Regions from separate parts of the Paenibacillus sp. JNUCC 34 genome, predicted to be linked through region 4. Evidence: riboswitches for the same ligand, from Rfam matches in the RefSeq annotation. Region 4 holds a riboswitch; each other region holds the start of a gene.
The links. A riboswitch is a leader RNA that binds a small molecule or an ion and turns the genes downstream of it on or off. The one in region 4 is predicted to bind cobalamin.

Region 1: it holds a riboswitch for cobalamin, as region 4 does, so the genes downstream of both, AC2TF5_RS20645 (hypothetical protein) here and AC2TF5_RS23045 (S-layer homology domain-containing protein) in region 4, are expected to answer to the same signal.
Region 2: it holds a riboswitch for cobalamin, as region 4 does, so the genes downstream of both, AC2TF5_RS08815 (1-propanol dehydrogenase PduQ) here and AC2TF5_RS23045 (S-layer homology domain-containing protein) in region 4, are expected to answer to the same signal.
Region 3: it holds a riboswitch for cobalamin, as region 4 does, so the genes downstream of both, AC2TF5_RS04940 (ABC transporter substrate-binding protein) here and AC2TF5_RS23045 (S-layer homology domain-containing protein) in region 4, are expected to answer to the same signal.

The regions. Positions count from the first base shown of each region.
Region 1 covers NZ_CM177770.1:4,407,377-4,411,592, reverse strand. Annotated here, with positions in the region: gene AC2TF5_RS20665 (replication-associated recombination protein A) at 1-832, shown strand, start outside; gene crcB (fluoride efflux transporter CrcB) at 911-1,312, shown strand; gene crcB (fluoride efflux transporter CrcB) at 1,309-1,668, shown strand; gene AC2TF5_RS20650 (PCYCGC motif-containing (lipo)protein) at 1,706-2,236, shown strand; cobalamin riboswitch at 2,346-2,521, shown strand; gene AC2TF5_RS20645 (hypothetical protein) at 2,550-2,765, shown strand; gene AC2TF5_RS20640 (anaerobic ribonucleoside triphosphate reductase) at 2,725-4,216, shown strand, end outside.
Region 2 covers NZ_CM177770.1:1,872,275-1,876,490, forward strand. Annotated here, with positions in the region: gene AC2TF5_RS08805 (superoxide dismutase family protein) at 1-130, shown strand, start outside; gene AC2TF5_RS08810 (PhzF family phenazine biosynthesis protein) at 629-1,513, shown strand; adenosylcobalamin (AdoCbl) riboswitch at 1,862-2,013, shown strand; gene AC2TF5_RS08815 (1-propanol dehydrogenase PduQ) at 2,403-3,545, shown strand; gene eutS (ethanolamine utilization microcompartment protein EutS) at 3,742-4,095, shown strand; gene AC2TF5_RS08825 (EutP/PduV family microcompartment system protein) at 4,107-4,216, shown strand, end outside.
Region 3 covers NZ_CM177770.1:1,082,772-1,086,987, reverse strand. Annotated here, with positions in the region: gene cobU (bifunctional adenosylcobinamide kinase/adenosylcobinamide-phosphate guanylyltransferase) at 1-537, opposite strand, end outside; gene cobT (nicotinate-nucleotide--dimethylbenzimidazole phosphoribosyltransferase) at 534-1,604, opposite strand; gene AC2TF5_RS04940 (ABC transporter substrate-binding protein) at 1,643-2,650, opposite strand; cobalamin riboswitch at 2,888-3,098, opposite strand; gene AC2TF5_RS04935 (histidine phosphatase family protein) at 3,190-3,780, opposite strand; gene cbiB (adenosylcobinamide-phosphate synthase CbiB) at 3,771-4,216, opposite strand, start outside.
Region 4 covers NZ_CM177770.1:4,925,060-4,929,275, forward strand. Annotated here, with positions in the region: gene AC2TF5_RS23045 (S-layer homology domain-containing protein) at 1-1,797, opposite strand, end outside; cobalamin riboswitch at 1,951-2,151, opposite strand; gene AC2TF5_RS23050 (ABC transporter permease) at 2,291-4,216, opposite strand, start outside.

The DNA.
Region 1 (4,216 bases), 520 kb from region 4:
AACCTTGTTTCAGCTGCAGTCGCTGAATAAGGAACATTCCTGCATTGCTATGAAGCGTGCGCTTCAGGATAAGGATAGAGGGCTTGGCTTTATGCAACTTCAAGTGGATGAAGAGGCACTGGATCATATCGCATCCATGGCGAACGGTGATATCCGCCGGGCCTTGAATGCCCTGGAATTGGCGGCAATGACGACACCTCCCCTTTCGGATGGCACCGTTCATATAACACTTGAGGTTGCGGAGGAATCAATCCGGCGTCCAACCGTCCGGGCTGATGAGTCAACCCAATATGACGTCCTATCCGCTTTCCACAAAAGCATTCGCGGCTCCAGCGATGCTGCGCTATTCTGGTTTTTATACGCTGTAGAGAAGCTTGGTATGGATCCGATGGTGTTCATTCGCCGTCTGATTGCGGCTAGTAGTGAGGATATCGGGCTTGCTAATCCGCAGGCGATGGTACAAGCTGTCAGTGCATTGGAGGCTTATCGTAACAATGGTTGGCCTGAGGCCAAACTGAACATTGCACAAGCGATTCTTTTTGCTGTGGAGAGCCCGAAATCCAATGCCGTTTACACCGCTATATCACGTGCCATGTCTACTATGGAGGAATTCAAATCGGCTGAGGTTCCGCTCCATTTACGCGATACTCATTATCAAGGAGCCGTCAAACTTGGACATGCGGGATACAAGTATCCTCATGACTATCCTGGACATTACGTGAAGCAGGATTATTTACCGAAGGAGCTTGCGCATCGGGTGTTTTATCAGGCGACAGAACAGGGAAATGAAGCTAAAATATCCCATAACCAACGTTTGCGCAGAGACGAGTAAAGGAATTCGAAACACTTGATTCATTGAATAAATTTCATGTTGTACATCTTGAATGTTACGGTAAGGAAGGGAAATTGTATGGGAAAGAACCTGCTCTTTGTGGGTGCGGGAGGATTCGGTGGTACATTACTCCGCTATGGTCTGGATGAGATAATACCTGCTCCATTAAATGGATTTCCGGCAGCTATCCTGTTCATTAACCTGGCAGGATGTCTATTTCTAGGCTGGTTTTTGACTTACTGCTTATCTTCCGCACATATTTCAACACAGGTTCGTCTGCTCATCGGTACCGGGTTTACGGGGGCGTTTACGACATTCTCAACCTTTACAGTGGATACAGTCAGGTTAATCGGTAACGGTCAGAACGTAGTCGCCGTGATCTATGTAGTCTTAAGTGTTGTTGGCGGTCTGCTCATGTCCTGTATCGGTGTTTGGCTGGGACGGAAGATGTCTTCGAAGCAAGAAGGTGCGGCAGTGTGATTTTGTGGATAGGATTAGGCGGGATAGCCGGAGCGGTTTCCCGTTATTGCGTTGGTATTTGGCTTGGAAAAAAAGCACAGGGGACATTCCCGTGGGCTACGCTTCTCGTAAATTTGGCCGGTTCCATCATACTTGGACTTCTTGCCGGTTATGCGGACCATCTTCCTGAAGCTGTTTACAGAATGCTCGGAACCGGCTTTTGTGGGGCGTTTACCACATTTTCAACCTTTGGTTATGAAGCGGTCACTTTGGCAGGAAACAAGCAATACATACAAGCATTCTTATATGTGCTCATATCGGTTATGCTGGGTCTTGCAGGGGCATGGACAGGACTCTATATAGCGGCTCAGGTTTAGAACTTGTTGTGTGGCCATTATGGGGAGGAAATAAATAATGTACAAATGTAAATTTACAGTATTGATGCTGTCTGCAGGTCTAGTGCTGGGTGGTTGCGGTGCTGAGAAGGTACAAGAGCCGGAAGAGAGCATGCAAGGAACTGAAACGGTTCACGAACATGATTCACAAAACAAGCTTGCTAATGGAGATCTTCAAGAAGCTAGAGCCTCTGCGAAGGAGCTGCCAACGTTCTTGGATGGTAAAAGCGATGAGATGCGCACTATTTATGCACTCGCAGCCCAGGAAAAAGATGTGCTTACCTGGATTCCATGCTACTGTGGCTGCGGTGAAAGTGCAGGGCACAAGAGTAATCTGAACTGCTTCATTAATGAAGTTAAAGAAGACGGCAGCATTGTGTGGGATGATCACGGCACACGCTGTGGTGTTTGTCTGGAAATCGCAGTAGAATCAGCCAAGATGGACAGTGAAGGAAAAAGCTTGACTGAAATCCGCAACACAATCGATGAAAAGTATAAGACGGGTTACGCGAAACCGACTCCTACCCCAATGCCGACAGAAACCAATTAAAATCTTGTGGCTGACCGCCATGTCACGCTGCACCACGATCTGGGAGTTTCGCCTATGATAAATGTTACAGTTAAAATCTATATGTTGTTATATTCTTTGATATGACAACTATATATAGTGCTTAATGGTCGATCGGATCACTCCGGTCTTAAAAGGGAATCCGGTGAAAATCCGGAGCGGTCCCGCCACTGTAACAGTTTCTTGAGGCGAACATAAGAAACAATCTCGTTAACTCCGCCAGTTCGTGAACTGAAGCCAGATACCTGCCATTATGACAACACGGTGTGCCTACGGTTGATAGGAAGTGTTTCGAATGGAAGGGTTGTCTGGTCCGTTTCTACTTGACTGGATTAAACGGTTCTTTATGAAGCATGTATTCCGCCGATTTGCGGCAGCATGCTTTTTTATTGTCCACTTCGATCGTACCGCACACCGTGAGGGGTTGGTTAATACGCCTGTAAAGGTATTTGCCATAGGAGGAATTCGTAATGAAGGTAATCAAGAGGGATGGAACATGTGTGACGTTTGAAGTTACACGGATTATGAGTGCGGTGAATAAAGCTTTTCAGGCTACTGAAGGAACTTCCAGATATGAGGCATCGTCCCGGATCGGTACATTGGTAGAAGCTGAGACGGTTGGCTTGGAGCAAATGTCTGTGGAAGAAATACAAGACCTTGTCATACATTTTTTGAATGAAACCGGTTATAAGCAAACAGCTGAAGCTTATACAGAGTACCGTGAGGCACGTGACAGAGAACGTATAATGCGCGGAGAGCTGTACAAGATCAGCACCAACGTTATCGGTGTTAAAGATCTGGATCTGCTTCGGGAAAATGCCAATTTGAACGGTGAATCTTTCAGTGGGAAAATGAGCCGGATCGGATCGGAATATGCCAAGTGGATGGCGACCAGTTTTATGCTGCCAAAACCGTTGAACGAGGCTGTAAAAAACGGATATGTATATGTACATGACTTAGATCAATATGCACTCGGAACGACCAATTGCATTTTCATTCCATTTGATCGGCTGCTGGCAAATGGCTTTAATACGGGGAACGGTTCGGTCCGTCCTCCACAAAGCATCATGACCGCTATGGCACTGGTAGCCATCATATTTCAGTCTCAGCAGAACAGTCAGTTCGGCGGGGTATCTGGCAATAAGATAGATTGGGATTTGGCGCCTTACGTGGGTAAGTCCTTCCGTAAGCATTTTCGAAAAGGGCTTTCTTATTTCAGTGAAGGCGACATGAACTTAGGAAAAGACATTTCGGACTTGGAGCTGCATATGGATAACCACTCGCTTGAAGAGATTTATCCTCATACATATAAGTTTGCATATGCAGAGACTATAAACGAGACCAAGCAAGCCGCGGAATCTCTGATCCATAATTTGAACACGATGAGCAGTCGGGCTGGGGGGCAAATTCCGTTTACCTCGTTAAATTACGGGATGTGCACTTCTACAGAGGGAAGATTAGTTTCTCATGCACTTCTTGACGCTACAATGAGAGGACTTGGACGTGGAGAGACACCGATATTCCCGCAGCATATTTTTCAATGTAAAAACGGGATTAATCAGGCGGAAGGTGATCCGAACTACGATCTGTTCCTAAAAGCGGTAGAGTGCTCCAGTCGCCGATTATATCCAAATTTTGTAAATGTAGACGCGTCGTTCAATCTTCCCTATTACCGACCGGAAGATCCAGATACGATCATTGCGACTATGGGGTGCCGTACACGAACAATTTCGGACCGTTTCGGCAGAAATCGGTTGAGTGGGAAAGGGAATTTGTCTTTTAACACGATCAACCTCGTACGGCTTGGGATTGAGCATGGCATAGTAATGGATAAGCGACAAGATCCAGATATGAGCGGGTTTTTCGAAAGTTTGGAACGTTATATGAAGATTGCAGTGGAAGGATTGATCCACCGGTATGAAATTCAAGCCAAGCAGCCGGCAAAGGCTTCGGATTTTATGA
Region 2 (4,216 bases), 3.0 Mb from region 4:
GCTAGATAAGAATCAGGCTAATTCCTTGCTTGGACGATCGCTCATAATCCATGAAGACGAAGACGATGGTAAAACCGATCCTGCAGGTAATTCCGGTAATCGAATAATGGGCGGGAACATCCCTAAATAACGGATCAGAATTGTTCCGTGAATATGTAAATGTTAAAGAAAACGTATCTTCCCAACGGAGATGCGTTTTTATTATTTTTCCGTATATATCTATCTTTATTTACAATTTATAGGATATAATTAGTCTGCAAGAGTTAGGGTGAAACGGAGGTAGAGGTGGATATGACCGAGCAGTTGGCACGCATCGTGGACAACCACCTTTGATCCTGATCTGCATTACGGTTATGGCTGGTTTTTGGGATCTGATTTTAACCTGATCGGTGGCGGAACACCTGGATTTCGTTCAGAAATCTGGCATTACCCTGAACTGGATACAAGAATCATTATGCTGTGGAATTATGAAAAGATTGACTCGCACCGACGATTTCACCAAATGAACCCTCTAATTTTTCAACTGTAATATGAATCAATAACCGATACCTGTTTAATAAAATATATTACCCAGTTTTGTGTTGATTCTTAAACCTGGGCCGGGTATAAATGTGAAGGTGGGAGCCTATTGGGGAAAGTTACCGTGTACCATGTTGACGCATTCTCTGTCACAGCCAATCAGGGAAATCCGGCAGGAGTTGTTCTGGATGCCGATCATTTGAAGCCTGGTGATATGCAGAAGATCGCTTTTCAGGTCGGATTTAATGAAACGGTTTTTGTATTGAAATCTGAGATCGCCGACCTAAAATTGAAGTATTATACTCCGGGTCATGAAATCAATCTGTGCGGGCATGCAACCATAGCATCATTATACTGCTTGAAAACACGAGGTTTTTTTGAAGGTCGCGATTCAATCCAGATAGAAACCAATGGTGGCATACTTCCCATTTCTTTTAACGCTGAGGATCATCTAATAATAGGCATGAAGCAGCAGAGTCCGGAATTTATTCCTTTTGATGGAGATACCCGAAAACTAGCAGAGTCCCTGGGATTAAATGAAGACTGTTTGGATGTCACGAAGCCCATTGTTTATGGTAGTACAGGAATTTGGACTTTATTAGTTCCAATAAGGCAATTGGATAGTTTCAAAATCATGAAGCCAAATAATAAACAGTTTCCTGAAATATTAGCCCAGAATCCCAAAGCGTCTGTACATCCTTTTTGTTTTGAAACTTATGACGAGAATGCGTTCATGCATGCGAGACATTTTTCATCCCCTTACTCTGGTACAGTTGAAGATCCGGTAACAGGTACGGCCTCGGGCGTGATGGGCGCTTACTATTTAACCTATATAGATCAGAATTTGAATGAAATTCAATTTATCGTAGAGCAGGGGCAAGAGATCAATAGGGATGGAAAAGTGCATGTACACGCCATACGACAAAATGAGATGGATATTTTTATTTCGGGCACAGCGGTCTTGGTTAAAGAGTTTGAAGTGGAATATCTCTAATATTTTTATAATAAGAGAGCTCGATACTATATAATTGGAAGTGGATAGTTGTATAAAGTACATCACTACTTCGTGACTGGTCGCCAAAGGTTACATTGTTGCACTTTATACAACAAAATAGATAGAAAGTCATTTGTTAGCCACTCCTCAGAAGAAATTATTGTACAATTTACAACAATGCCAGTAAAATCAGGCCTTCAGCCAGTCTACTGTTGTATAACATACAAGATTAATACACCCTTAATCCGTATCATGTCAGCGTTAATCGACGGATTTTTATGTTCTGCATATTGCCAACTCGATGGTTTATGCTATAATAATGTTCGAATGGACATCCATTCACGTCATACACAATAGAAAAAGTTATAGGCAATGGAAGTTTGGTGCAAATCCAACGCGGTCCCGCCACTGTGATAGACCGAATGCTCGGTCTTAAGTCAGGTCGTTTGCCTAGTAACTTTGTCTGGCCAGTCATTTCGAGGCGAAAGTGACTGGTTTACAAGTCTAGTGACGTATAACGCCTCGCTAGGCTTTTTTACGTTGCAAGATAGGCTGCCGACGCTGCTGTCGGTAAAGCTAGGTGCTCGCCGCCGAACATATACAATGAGGTATAAGAACAAGCAAGCGGGAAGTTCTTCAATGATGAAGAATAATATGCACAATGATGTGCATGTCCCTTTTTTTTATAATGAACCGCTCACTTGCCGAGCATGGCAGACAAGATTCGGTTGACGAGCATCCGAATTACGTTGTACAGTGGAGATGGACAATTAAATGATTGCTGCACAATGGCGTGCACATTATATAACAAGCAAAGAGGCTTTGAAGGGATTTACTCCTTTTAGAGGCCTCTTTTTTTGTTGTCAATTACTCCTTGGAGGTGCCTTACATGGACAAAATATCGATTAAAACCGACATCTATCTGGGACAAGGTGCGCTGGATCGCCTGACGGATTGGAGAAATAGACGGATCTTTGTTGTAACAGACCCGTTTATAATCAAGTCGGGTATGATTAACATGCTGTTTGAACGGCTGCATGACAGTAACGAACAATACATTTTCAGCAACATCGTACCCGATCCTCCAGTTGAAGTTGTAACTGAGGGCGTTGAAGCGCTCGGAGCATTCCAGGCTGACCTGATCATCGCGATTGGTGGGGGCTCTGCAATTGATGCGGCCAAGGCGATGAAGCTTTTCGCTCAAAAAATATTGAAACAGCACGATATTCCGTTCGTAGCGATTCCGACAACAAGCGGCACAGGCTCAGAAGTGACGTCTTTCTCCGTTATCAGCGACAAGGAGAAGAACATCAAGTATCCGCTGGTATCCGATGACATGTTGCCACAAGAAGCTATCTTGGACCCTGAATTGGTCAAGAGCGTACCTAACTTCATCACTGCAGACACAGGAATGGATGTATTGACCCATGCGATTGAAGCGTACGTATCCACCAAGGCGAACGATATTTCCGATGCGTTGGCCGAGAAGGCTATCAAGCTGGTCTTTGCCTATTTGCCAAGAGCCTATAAGGATGGGACTGATCTTGAGGCGCGCGAGAAAATGCACAATGCTTCCTGCCTAGCTGGTATGGCGTTTAATATTACGTCGCTCGGGCTTAATCATGGGATCGCTCATGTGGCTGGAGCTAAATTCAAGATTGCGCACGGGCGTATGAATTCACTGCTTCTGACGCATGTCATTGAATTTAATGCGGATTACAAACCGGGTTATGGCAGAGAAGAGAGTAGTGCAGTAGCGGCAAGATATGCCGAAATCTCCAAAAGCTTGGGACTGTCGGCTCCTAATGTAAAGAGCGGCGTTCGTAGTCTGGTGCAGGCGATCAAGCAGCTTCAGAAGCAATTGCAGATGCCGCAGACGCTCAGGGAGTGCGGCGTGGAATTAGCTGCGCTTGAAAAGATGAGAGAGGAAATTGCAGAAGGAGCGCTGCAAGACGGCTGTACGGCCACGAATCCACGCGTTCCTGCCGCAGCTGATATTGTTGAAATTTTGAACAAAATGTTTCAATCCTGAATCTGGAGTTGAGTTTCGTTCGTAATGATATTGACATTGTTTGCAGGTTAAAATATAGTGAAAGTAACACAACGGCGTGTTGCATACAAATAAAAGCGAAGAGGCTTCTTAAAAATTCCGCGTGAACTTTTTAAGGGGTCTTTATGTTTTTTTGCAGCTATATGTCGCTTTTTCTTTCATGAGATGGGATGATGGTATGGATCAACACAGCGAAAAACAACGTGTCATACAAGAGTATGTGCCGGGCAAACAGGTAACGCTGGCTCATATTATCGCGAACCCTAATCCGGATATTTACAAGAAACTGGGCTTGGGAAGCGATGCGAGGGATGCCATTGGCATTATGACTATTACGCCGAGCGAAGCATCTATTATTTCGGCCGACATTGCGACCAAAGCAGCAGGCGTGCAGATCGGCTTCGTTGATCGCTTCAGCGGCTCGCTCGTCATTACGGGTGATGTATCATCCGTGGAATCCGCGGTGAGCGAAGTGTTGCTTGGCTTACAGAACATTCTCGGATTTTCGGCTGCGAAGATTACGAGAACGTAGGGGATCGTGCTATGAGGAAAATTATATTTGCCGGAAGCACCGGATCGGGCAAGACGACATTGTGCCAGCGGTTGCATGGACAAGAGATTGCCTATAAGAAGACGCAAGCCGTTGAGAATTT
Region 3 (4,216 bases), 2.2 Mb from region 4:
AACAGGAATGCCTGCGGTGACCAGGAAAACCTCAGAACTGCTTCTGGAGACTGCCTGATTCATATACCCAGCCAAATCGCGATACATTCTGCCAAGAGGATATTCTGGTACAATACCACTGCCAACCTCATTAGTTACCATGATTAAATATCCAGGGTATTGCTGTGCTTGCTCTACAAGACAAAGAATTTCAGCTTTTACCTTCTCTTGCATATCCTCCTGTCCTTCATAGGATAGAAGAATATTAGATAGCCATATCGTAAGGCAGTCCACTAGAACCGTAGGAGCATCATCACCCTGACTGTTCTCACGCATATCACTCAGGAGCTTCACGAGTTGAAACGGTTCTTCTACATTTCGCCAGGAATAGTTCGCTTGACTGCGCTGAAGCTTATGAAGAGCAATTCGCTCCTTCATCTCATCATCGAAAGCTTGAGCCGTAGCGACATATATGGCTTCCTGTGACTTCGACATACATAACCTCTCAGCAAAGCTGCTTTTCCCGCTTCTTGCCCCGCCTGTGACGAGTATGATCATTTCGTCTGCTCCTTGGTTTCACCTGAGACACCCGCACTTTCGAAGGTTGCCATTTCACTGACAATCCGACACGCTGCATCCACAAGATGTAGACACAATACCCCACCTGTACCTTCACCAATACGAAGGTCTAATTCCAATGCAGGACGAAGATTCAATTCTTGTAATAGCTGCCGATGTCCTTGTTCATGAGAAACATGCGACACAATCATGTAATCAGCAGATGTTGGACAGATCGCTTTGGCAAGCAACGCCGCTGCGCTAGAAATAAATCCATCGATTATAACCGGACAACCGTTTACTGCTGATCCAAGAATTACACCTACTAAACCACCAATTTCAAGACCGCCTACCTTAGCTAGTACATCTATAGGATCAAGCGCGTCAGGAGCATTGACCTTCAACGCTTGTTCAACAACGGCAATCTTATGCTGTAGACGAGAATCGTCAATTCCTGTCCCTCTTCCAACCGCATCGCTGACCTGAATATTAGAGAGTGCACAGGTCACCGCTGAGCTTGCCGTCGTGTTTCCAATCCCCATTTCGCCAGTTATAAATAGTTGAACGCCACGTTTGACAGCATCTTCAACTACCTTCACACCAACAAGAATGGACTGAATCGCTTCTTCATGAGTCATTGCAGGACCTTGTGCCATATTAGCTGTACCATACCGAATTTTACGCGATAGGAGATCGGGATGGGACAATTCACTATTCACTCCGATATCCACACATACAACTTCTGCACCTGCCTGTCTGGCAAGAACGTTAACAGCTGCACCACCCGCAAGAAAATTATGAATCATTTGAGGTGTAACTTCTTGTGGAAAAGCACTTACGCCCTCTTCACATACACCATGATCGCCTGCCATAACAATAACTTCTCTACGGTCAAAAGAAGGCTTTACTACTCCAGTAATCCCAGCAAGCTGTAGTGCCATTGCCTCCAATTTACCCAAGCTTCCCGGAGGGATAGTAAGGTTACTTATATGTGATTTTGCAGCCTGAATCGCAGCTTGATCAAGACCGCGAATTTCTCCGATACGTTCCATGATTCCTTGTTTCATACATCATTTCTCCTTTAGTTGCTCTTAGTTGTGACTACTTATGGCTTCAACAGCTCAGGATAGATCGCTTTTGCTATTTCTTTGAGACCTTCTGTCACACGTGGACCGGGACGACTAACCAGGTTATCGTCTAATCCATAGACAGCATCATTCTTAACAGCTGTTATTTGATCCCACCCACTACGTGCTTTAATCATTTGGTCTAACGTTTTCTGTGTTTTGTCATCAATAACATTCTTTGAGAACAGAATCACATCAGGATTATCTTTAATGATTTTCTCTTCACTGATTTCATACCATCCCGCTGTATCAGCAGCAACGTTAACTCCACCAGCTAGAGTGATTAATTCATCCATAAACTCACCACTACCTACCGTCCAACCAGGGGAAAACTCGATATATATTTTCTTTTTCTGTTCAGGTGTAAGTGATTTAACCGCTTCTGTTACTTCATTCTGCTCTTGTTTCATTTTGTCTATAACCGTTTTTGCTTCTTCTTGGTGATCCGTTATTTGTCCAAACAATTCAATATTTGCAATAACATCATTCACCGTTTTCGGATCTGTCTTGAAGATAGTGATACCTAGATCACGCAAATGCTGTGCAGCTTCTGCACTCATAGAGATACCTGTTACTACGAGGTCAGGTTGTGCTGCGATAATTGCTTCCTCGTTAGGATTGTACAAACCACCCATTTTCGGCTTGGTTGTTGCTGCTTCCGGATAATCATCATAGTCAGAAACACCGATAATCTGCTCATCTAACCCTAGCGAAAACAAGCTTTCTGTCTCTGCAGGCGAGATGGATATAATCTTCTTTGGCGCCTCTTTAAATGTAAGAGTCTCACCTGTAGCATCCTTTACAGTTAGAGGATACTCTGTTTTCAGTACACTTGTCTCTTCAGCGGGGGGATTCACTTGTTCTGTTGCTGCCGGTGCTGGTTCTGTCTCTTGTTTCGGTTCATTATTGCTTCCGCAAGCTGCGAGCGCTAGTACCAGAATGATCGTTATAGCACCCGTAGTCCAACTCTTCCACATTTGTTTCATTGTGATTTCTCTCCTCTATCTTCGTTTTCATGTTCTGCGAGATGCTCCCCTTGTTATTTCAATAAATGATCTCAACGATAGTCTGTGCAACAAAAAAAACCTGATCTTCTTTTACAAGAAAGAATCAGGGATTACGTCATACGGGGTTCATAGTAATTGCCATGAGTCCCGCGGCTATGTACCGGGTTAAAATCGCAGTACTTCCACAAGCCAAACGTAATCCTTTCCTCGAAGGACCGTCGTACTACTCATAAGGCAGGTCTCCTGACTCACAGGTTCGCTAATATTCTCACCTTCCCATTCTGCTTGTTGCAAAACAGTGGTAAATCGAGAACATCCCTGTTCACAGTGGCGGGACCGTGCCGGAATTGCACCGGCTTCCCCATTAACTAGGCAATAAAAGCACATATTTGTGCTTCTAATCTAGACCTCACAAGTTTTTATATTCATTTAGATACAAGTATTACCTCTCAATTTAAAATTATAAGTTAGATAAGGACACCTTACAACCCCTTAAAAACAGTGCTCTAATGGCTCACTCACAAGTGTCCAATCCATTTGCCCTTATCACATGTCAACTTCAACGTTAACAAGCTCCCCGGATCTGCAGAGAAATCCCAGAACGTCGAACCTGGAATGGTCATAGTCGCTAGTTGTCTTATCACTCCACCATGAGTCACCATTAGCACCTGGTTATCCTTACTTCCATCTTTCACCCAATAGGTCAGGCTGTTCATAAAGTCTGCCAGCCTCCCCTGAAAATGCTCCCAGGCTTCACCTCCTGGAGGAGTCACGGATTGAGGATTGTCCAGCCATTCCCGGTAGATCCTAGAATGCTTTAACTGATCGTATGTCTTCCCCTCCCAATCTCCAAAATCCATTTCTCGTAAACGGTTATCGAAGACTACGCTATCTGTTGAAGCAGAATAAATCCAATCGAGCGTTTCCCTGCATCTCTTTAAGTCACTACAGAATACCTTATGAAACGTTCTTCCTTCAAGGGCATTTTTCACAGGCAAAAGCTCCTTCAATGACTCTTGGAGAATTCCTATATCTGTATGACCTAAATATCGTTTATCCTTATTCCACTGCGTTTTCCCATGACGAATACATATGAGCTTTAACTCCATAATGTACCACCTATACTCCATATGGCAAGTATGCTCAGGAGCAGAAATAATAACGATGCAGCCAGCATTAATCTAATGGTTGACTGAATATCCCCCTTATCCATCGGACGGGAATATTCGCCCATATATGCACGAAAAGATACCACACCGTTATAGGCGTTCTCACCTCCGAGCCGAATTCCTAAAGCTCCAGCTACAGCTGATTCAGGAAATCCACTGTTGGGACTTGGATGGAGATGGGCATCGTGTCTTATGGTACGATAAGATTTTTTGTAATCCAGACGCATGATCCAACTGCTAACGATCAGTAATAGAGCTGTTATTCGTGCTGGAATGAAGTTAGCAATATCATCCAAACGGGCCGAAGCCCACCCCAGGTTAATATATTTATCATTCTTGTACCCAACCATAGAATCTAGGGTATTCACAGCCCGAT
Region 4 (4,216 bases):
ATGGACATAAGCGTATACCTCGTCACTATGTGCCGACGAATCCTCATATTTCGGAATTTGTGTAAATGTCCCGCTTGCATCGATGAATCCAGCTTCTGCATGTCCTTGGCCCTTCAAGGTTAATGTCACATGCTGGTTGAAGCGGATATCCTGATCACCGCCTACTTTTACGCGCAGATCAATTCCCTTGATCTCTTTGTCTGCAGAGGACAAAACTTCATTTATCTTGTTAAGCAAAAGATCATTATTCGTATTCAAGCGATGCGGTAATTCAAGCTTGTTATCCCATGTTGAAATGACATTCGTATTCAGGTCAACTTCCAAATAAGTACTGTCTGTTTCCGATGTTACATGCGGCAGTTCGCTCTTTGGAAATGCAAGTGTAACTTTGCTTGAGGACAGCGGATCCTGATCCGACCCGACACTCACATTGGTTTCATTCTCGTCAATGACAATCGTTTGGTCATCGTTTGGATCCGGAATTTCATTTACACTTATGACAACTTCATTACTTGTCTTTTTCCCTGCTGTTGCTGTTGCCAGCGCTTGAATGGAAATATAGCCTGGAGCCGCTTGACCTTCGAAGACAAGCTTCGCTTGTTGATCCGTAAGCAGCGATATTGATTTTAAGTTCAGCCCAGTAGTCTCCGAAATCACAGACCAACTGTCAAGCTGTACTGCCTCGGATAAGAACGTATCGCCAACGAGCTGCACTTCAATCGAAGGATCTACAGTGCCTTGATCAATGGAAGATGCGGACGATATCACAGGCTGACGATCCGGTGGAAGACTCCCTTCGGCAATTCGCTTCCATACCGACTTTCCATGCTGAATATCAAGTAATCCGATAAGAGCCTGTTCAGTCGACATTCCGTTTTTATCGGTATCTTCTGCTTTCCATTTAAACGAGCCGTCATCCAATTGGAATCCTGCATACGCATCAACGACGGTATTCCCGTTCATCTGCCAAGCGGGCGACATCATGTCTTCGCCTACGGCAACCAGACCGGATACCGAAGTAGATAAGCTGTTCGAATTATCTCCAGAGCCCCAAGTGCCCGTAGAATTAAAACCACCATTCTCTAGCTGGCGATCCTTTAAGACATTCTTGGCCCGTTCAATGGCAGCATCAACTTCACTCTGCCCCTTGTATTGCCCCAGCGCAAGCAGCGCCATGCCTGTAATATCTGTATCGCTGTTTGCTCCTCCTGAAGCAGACAGACCAAAGCCGCCGTCTTCATACTGCGCTTTGAGCAGGTATTGCAGCGCTTTTTGCTTGGACTCAGCATTCCATGAGCCTACATTCTGTCCGAGCTTCTCTCCGGCATCCAGAGCAAGCATCGCCCAAATATGTTTATTTACACCGCCAATGCCGCCCGTCTCTTGATTTTGATGGGTAGCAAGTTCCGCCCACAGGTTTCGATCGGTTTCCCAAGCGTGAGCCGGGTCTTTTCCCATGGCGAGCAGTGCAAAAATATACCGCACATGATCAGTTAAATTTACGGCATCAGGTTTAAGTCTTGGTGCTTTCGTTTCCCAAGATGGCAGTTTCCACGTTCCATCTTGCAAATCCTGACCTGCGCCCCATAGGCCAACAAGCTGCCACCAGGAATCAATGGTGGCTGTAGGATCTTCCTCATAGTACTCTTTATAATAATTAACTGTACTTTCAATCATGCTGTCTAATTGTGTATTGCTTTGACCACTCGCCGCACTCACGACTTGTGGATTCAGTAGAGTAAGCAATAACACAACGCTTAATAGTGCAGATATACTTTGCTTCAACAATCTGTTCATAGGTGTCAACGTTCTCCTCATCGTCAAAATGGAAATAAAAAAACATCTTTCCGAAATGGAAAGATGTTCTGTAGCCAGTTTTGCATAACCAAGCAAGAGTGCAGCAATAAACAAGCTGCACAAATAAACATCTCCCTCCCATCCTCGTGAGAAATATAGAGCACTTACATGGCAGGTCTCCTGGCTTCGCTTCATCGCTTGACAATCGTCCTTCCTGTTTAAAATCGTTAACAGTGGACTACTACCTTGATTGTCAGCTCTGCGTTACAGTGGCGGGACCGCGTCGAACTCTCATCGACCTTCCCTATTAAGCCGCATACTTTATGCATCAGCACCATATAAGCTGTTTCTATTTAATTTTGATAGACTTTTTTTATATTAACAAAGATTGGTATATTTCACAAAGGAATTTCTCATAGACAGTACAAAAAACGGCCTACATGAAACAATAAGACCCTTCCATATAGAGAAGGGCCTAGACTTCGTTATATTTTTACTCAATCACCAATATCCGAGGGGATGTGTTCGCGATTACCCTGGACGACAGCCAAGAACCAACCCCTGCCGATATGATACTTACGACTGCAACTCCAATAATACCGCCCCAATGCATAATTAGAGGCACTTCCACAATCCCATAATATGTTAATATATTTTCCAGCAACATAGGCAGAAGGTATACTCCGACGTATATGCCTAGTAGCGCGCCGATGACGGATAAAGCAACGATCCCTTGGGCTACGGATAATCTAATCCTATTCGATGTTAAGCCAAGTGATTTGTAAATGCCATAGGTTTTGCTGTCTTTTCTAATATTTATACGACAAGTGATGTAAATAATGATGCAAGTGACAACAATAAACAACAATCCCATCATACTCATTGGCAAGATAAGCAGGCCGACAGCCTCTTTAAATACGGAATCTAGTAGCATTTTTTGAGTTAATGCGGAGAGCGCTTCCTTATATTGCTCATTAATATCACTTACGACCTGATCGGACTGGCTGCTATCATGCAGGTTGATAAAATATGTTTCTGCATTGCTGTAGTCCAGATGATCTGCTTTAATCACATCGACCGTTATTCTTGCAGAATAGGACATATTGGCGATAGCTTGATAAATTCCTGTAACGATGAGCGAATACGGTTTTCCATTGATGTACACCGTTATCACATCACCAATATCTTTGTTAAGCTTCTTCGATACGTTGATACCAATAGCGATTTCGTTCTTGTGAAGGGGATTGGCTCCTCTTAATGTGGAATACCCCAGATCATCATAGTTACCATCAGCAACACCGATATAGACATTCATGGATGAGGTGTTCGAATCTCCGGAACGATCGGATAGTTCTGAAGGAACCACTCCCGTAACATTCCCAAACCACCCGAAATTTTTGATTCTTGGGTCGGACAACATATCTTCTTCAAATTGAGTACGTGAAAATGCTGCTTGATTAAAGACTTCTACTGCAATATGTGAATTGTCATATCCCCATGATGACGCCGTTCGTTGAATGGAATAAACGCTGTATAACAACACAGATCCGAATACAAGAACGGCTGATGTAATCACGGTTAGAATAAACATGAGAATAGAACCTTTCACATTCTTCAACATGTTGCGCAGACCAATAACGAACATAACGGGAAGTCGATCGAATCCAACTGGACGATTTCCATTCGAACGTACACGTCTTGCCCATTTACTGCTATCCATTTCAGACATGCCATACCGGATTGCTTGCACAGGCTGTACGGAACGGGCTTTATTGGCATAGAACAACACACATAGAATGACCAGGGCAAATACACATATTCCGACTGCTAGAGCCGTGAAATTACCCTGCATCGATAGCTCTGAACGATTTGTTTTCAAAGATGACAGCGAGCTCTCTACAATGACTTTGGATAAAAACTGACTGGCAGCTAACCCAGGAATAATCCCGATGATCGATAGAAAAGCATATTGAGACATGTAGGTTCCAATGATTCCAAATGAAGATAGCCCACAAGATTTCAATACCCCAATCGTTCGATAATTCGCCAATATCGCGTCTGAAATCGTGAACCCAATTGTGAATAAGGCCACAAGCAGCATGACAGATCCGAGAAAAATCATAACAAAGCCGATTACTTTATTCATAATTAGATAAAATGACGATATCGATTCGAATTCCATTTTGGATTCAAGATACTGCGTACCGGCCTGCTTCTCGAAGCGGTCCCAATACTGTGTATTGGTATCGTAATCGTCAAAGCGAAGTCCCATCATATACATGTCTTTTCCCTGCAATGACTGAAACTGATCTTTATAATCTTGCGTGTTCATCCAGATGCGGGCGTTTCTTGTGAACGGAGCTCCAAAAGGCATATCTACGACAACTGCTGCTACCTTCAACTCAAATGTACTCTTGCC